DNA from 2 places in the Ligilactobacillus murinus genome. Region 1 is predicted to be linked to the other one. Evidence: riboswitches for the same ligand, from Rfam matches in the RefSeq annotation. Region 1 holds a riboswitch; the other holds the start of a gene.
What was found. Region 1 has a riboswitch for preQ1 ahead of CPS94_RS09820 (QueT transporter family protein). Riboswitches for the same ligand answer to the same signal wherever they lie in the genome.
Positions count from the first base shown of each region.

Region 2: linked by a shared signal. The riboswitch ahead of CPS94_RS07030 (nucleoside hydrolase) and the one ahead of CPS94_RS09820 (QueT transporter family protein) in region 1 are both predicted to bind preQ1.

Region 1 covers NZ_CP023565.1:2,009,430-2,011,898, forward strand. Annotated here, with positions in the region: gene CPS94_RS09810 (3-oxoacyl-ACP reductase) at 1-466, opposite strand, end outside; gene CPS94_RS09815 (DUF2829 domain-containing protein) at 466-693, opposite strand; gene CPS94_RS09820 (QueT transporter family protein) at 708-1,196, opposite strand; PreQ1 riboswitch class I at 1,203-1,250, opposite strand; gene CPS94_RS09825 (GH25 family lysozyme) at 1,395-2,469, shown strand, end outside.
Region 2 covers NZ_CP023565.1:1,400,889-1,403,357, reverse strand. Annotated here, with positions in the region: gene CPS94_RS07035 (ECF transporter S component) at 14-568, opposite strand; gene CPS94_RS07030 (nucleoside hydrolase) at 568-1,560, opposite strand; PreQ1 riboswitch class I at 1,579-1,623, opposite strand; gene CPS94_RS07025 (WecB/TagA/CpsF family glycosyltransferase) at 1,702-2,436, opposite strand.

The sequences.
Region 1 (2,469 bases):
CTGCTCCGCCTCCACCTGCGATCAAACCTGCGATCGAAGCCATATTGACGATCACACCATGTTTTTGAGCTAACATCGTCGGTAAGAGCGCATTGGTCAACAAAAAGATGCTCTTTAGATTCGTATCAAAGATGTTATCCCAAAGTGCTTCGGTCGTTTCTAGACTAGGTGTATAAGCATCTAAGATCCCAGCCGTATTGAGTAAGATATCTACTTGAGTGGTATGCGCTAAGATAAAGGTGGCTAACTGTTTGATATCAGAACTTTTACGCACATCACAGGGATAGAAATAAAAGTTAGTCGGATAAGCTTGCTTAAGGGCAATAAGCTCAGTATTTTCAACTAGATCGGTCCCAAAAAAGGTCACCCCTTGTGCTAAAAAAGCTCGTGCTTGAGCTAAGCCGATCCCAGAAGCTACGCCAGTTCCAACGACGACTTGTCCAGCTAATTGAGGATAATTTGTCATTAGTCTACCAATTCCCAGTCAGTTGCTAAAACATCGCATGAAGTCGGCATGAATTGTGAAAGGGATGGTTCTTCTTTAGTTTTGATCATGAGATAAGGGTTGATCTTTTCACCGTTTAAAGTATCATCCTTAACCACAAAGATATATTCTTCACTGCCGCCCCAACCAACGGTCCGGACGGCTTTTTGGCCTGCTTTTAAAGCCGGTAAAATTTCTTCAAATGTCATTTAAAAATACCTCGTTATTTTGTTAGATCAATTGTTTGGCTTAAGAAATAGACTAAAACTGCCCCGAGAGTCATCGAAATAAATTCGCCGATCCCGACAGAAAGATAAGTTGCCCAAAATGGTAAGTCACTTACATAGTGTAATTCTAAAGCAACGCTCCAAGACATCAGTGAGCATATAATGACACAGATGGTCAACTTAAGGGGCACTGATCTGATATTGCGTGTTGCCCAATAGCTAAGGCTAGTCATCACCAAAGTTCCCAAAGTACCAAAGATCACATCAATGATCCCTAGGGGTGATTGAAGATTGGCGAGCGCACAGCCTAAAGTTACCGCCCAAATATAACGCTTGTTAAAAACGCTCAAATTATTGAACAATTCTGAAAAGCGCAGTTGAACAGCACCAAAGCTCAAGGGGTTGATCAAAGTAAAGGCAACATATAAAGCTGCGACCATCCCAGCCTTAGCCAGCTGGACGGTCCGAGTATGTGTTTTGGTCATAAAATGTCTCTCCTAGTTTTTTATTACGGTGGGATGGTTGCGAACCACCAATGTATTAGTATAAGAATTTTTTTCATGAAAAGCAATTATATTATATGGAAAAAGTAAAATGACTGCTATAATAAAAACATATTGGGCATTAATATAGTATTACTTTTATTTTTAGTGCAATGGTTTTATTGTGAAAGGAAGTTAAGGATGGATTACAGGAGAAAAAAAAGGGCCTTATCACATTATCGTAAAGCCAATAAAAAACGTTTTTTATTAGCTTCGAGTGTAACAATGATGGCTTTTTCAACGGGGATGTACACTACACAAGTCGCTAAAGCTGACCAAACAGAAACGACTACGCAAGTTCAACAACAGACAGTAGAAACAACGCAAGCTACTACTGAAGAAAAGACGAAGCTAACCCTGAACACAGAAAATAGCTCGCAAAAAACAGCTGCTGAAAACGAGGGTCAAACAGAAAATGACACTACAGTTACAACTACTGCAACAGAAAATATGCAACTCCAAGATACTGAGGAGAGTAAAGTAACTGACACTACACAAACAGTTGAGGCCAAGGCTGAACCAACTGAAACAGAAACTAATAAGCAAGAAAATGTAACTACACAGCTGACAGATAAAGCACAGACTACAGTTGAGGCTGATAAACAAGAAACACAACAAACAACACAACCGACGGCTTCAAATGAAGTAACAGCAATGCAAGAAACAGCAACAAAAAATACTTTTACGGTCCAAACAGCTGCTTTTACACAAAATGTGGCTAATAATGTAGCTGTTTCACTTGCAGCAACTCTGACCCCAGATCACTTTAATATCGGTGATAGCAATTATACGCGTGCCGATGCTGTCGATCTTGCTTCTTATCAATCGTGGTTGACACAAGCTGACTTTAATAAATTAAAACAACTGGGTGTCAAAACTGCGATCGTTAAAATTACTCAGGGTACAGGGTATGTTAACCCTGCAGCAAGTAAGCAGATCGAATATGCCCGTAAGGCTGGTTTAAATGTCGCTGTCTACCACTATGCGACCTTTGATAACACAAGTGCAGGTCATGCTGAAGGGCAACATGCAGCCAATACGATGCAAAACTTTGGCTTGAGCAAGGATACCTTGATCTTTGCAGACATGGAAGACGAGAGTACATATAGTGTGAATGCACAAGCCAACTTGAATCGTTTTTGGAGCGCTTTGTCAGCCAATGGTTTTACTAACCATGCAGTTTATACTGGTGGTAGTTATCTTTATCGTGATGCAG
Region 2 (2,469 bases), 610 kb from region 1:
TCGTTTAATTTTTTTAGGCAGTAAAAAGTTGGCGCTTTTTGAGCGCTGAAACGATCAGTAAGACCAAGTAAAAAGTCAACAGCCGGTCTAAATAATCAGTTCCTAGCTGAACTAAAAAGATCGCTAAAGCTTTTTGTAGTCCCAAACCACTTAAGAGTTGGACCAACATGCTAGAACCTGAACTAGTGATACCGTTAAATAAGAAGTAAGTGATCGCGGTACTCGTCAAAGTTCCAGGTAAAGAGATCACACCAGCTACGCTTAAGATCTGCCATTTTTTAGGGGAACGGAGATATTTGAAAAGCAGACCAACGATCGCCCCGATCAATAATTGGATCGGCGAATAATACAAGGAAAAGACATCAGTAGTCAGGCCAACAAAAAGGGCGGTACTTGCGCCAACAAGCATGCCTAAGAGTGGGCCAAGCAAAGCGGCACAAAGCATTGTTCCTAGGGTATCAAGGTAAAGTGGTAGATGTAAAAATAAGGCTAGATTACTACCAACGATATTTAAAGCGATCCCGAAAGCACAGAGCGTCAATGTTTTTGGTGTCATTTTTTTAAGCATTATTTTCCCTCCAGACTTGTGATCTGTGGTAAGACCTGGGCTAACATTTCAGGATCTAACCCACAAGTGCGTGCTAAAAAGAGTTGCATCGCTTTTAAGGCGTCGACTTTTACTAAGACGTGACTGTTAGGAGAACGGTGCCAAAAATTTTTCTCATCAACGATGCTTTGCCCAAGTGCGATCCCTGAAGTAACGATCTGAGTATTAGCATCAAAGCCAGCACAAAGCTCAGGAAAGATCGCATAGAGGACAGCTAAAGGATCATTTATGACACAACCGATGACTTTTTCATATTGCCAATGAAAATCAAAATAAAAGCGCGTGATTTTTTGAATGAATTCAGCTTCCTTAGGTGCATTTTGGTAGATCAATTCAAGTATGTTGGGGGTAAAAAGCATTTTGCGAGTAACGTCAAGGCCGATCATTTCGAGCTTGACAGGTAAGTGCTCAAAACAATAAGCTGCTGCCTCAGGATCACACCAATAATTGTATTCAGCTACGGGAGAACAATTGCCAAAGCTTTTAAAATTTCCCCCCATGGACACGAACCGCGTGCAATTTTGCCAAGCTTTAGGGTCTTTTTGGTGGGCTAAAGCGATATTGGTCAAAGGACCAAGTGCAATGAGCGTTACATCTTGCTCTTTTCTAAGCGTTTCATTGATAAATTCACAAGCATTTGAGTGATAGTTTTTATGTATTTCAGGCAGTTTGCTTTGACCTAAACCATCATTTCCATGGGTATCCTGGGCACTGACATAGTCACGCTTTAAAGGTCGATCTGCACCACGATAAACGGGGATCTTTAATTGATGACAATGAGCTAAAATTTTGAGTGCATTTTTAGCACCTAGATCTGAAGGGACATTACCAGCGACTGTGGTGATCCCGAGAACATCAAGTTCAGGCGATGCGAGCGCTAGCATCAAAGCTAGGCTATCATCGATACCAGGGTCACAGTCGATAATGACTTTTTTGCGAAGAGTTGCATTCATATTTCCTACCTCCTTATGAGATTCTTGGTTTTTTATCCTGGGAAGTTTACGAACCAGTCCAAGTTATCCTTGATTTTTATAAATGCATTTTCCATTATATAAAAAAATAAGCCGTTAAACAACAGCTAACGGCTCTAAAGCTCAATACTTAAGATATTTTTTGCGATAGACTAATAAGAGATATTTAGGCAAAGCCAACATGCGAAAAAAACGGCTCGGTTCTTTTAATAAACGATAAGCCCATTCGAGATGGTGATCGATCCACCATTTAGGCGCGCGCTTAGTTTGACCAGATAAAACATCAAAGCTTCCCCCCACGCCCATCCAGATCGCAGAAGCAAGGTCTTGGTATTTAGCGATAAAGAACTCTTGTTTAGGAAAACCTAAAGCGACAAAAACAAAGTCAGGCTCAGCTTGTTTGATCTGCTCAGCAACTTTGGCTTCATCTTTAAAGTAGCCATCACAACTTCCAGAGATCACTAGATTTGGATAGTTGGTAGCTACTTTAGTTAAAACTTGTTGTAAGACAGCTGGCCTAGCACCTAAGAAAAAGACGCGTTTTTGATGTTTGTTGGCAAAAGAAAGTAAGGCGACCAGCGTATCATAGCCAGTCACACGCTCAGGTAAAGGATCACCTAAGATCTTAGCTCCTTTGATGATCCCGATCCCATCAGCTGTGACATAATCGGCACTACGAATAGTTTTAGCGTAGGCAAGATCAGCTTTAGATGCTAAGACGATCTCAGGGTTAGCAGTCACGATAAAACGGTTAGCTTTAGTTTGGCTATCGCGTTTTAGTTGTTCCAAAAATTCAGTTTGGGTGGCTTTGATAAAATCAAGCCCCAAAACATTTACAGTCTCAAAATTATTTTGCATGATATACCTCATTTAACTCTAAGGATCTGTTAT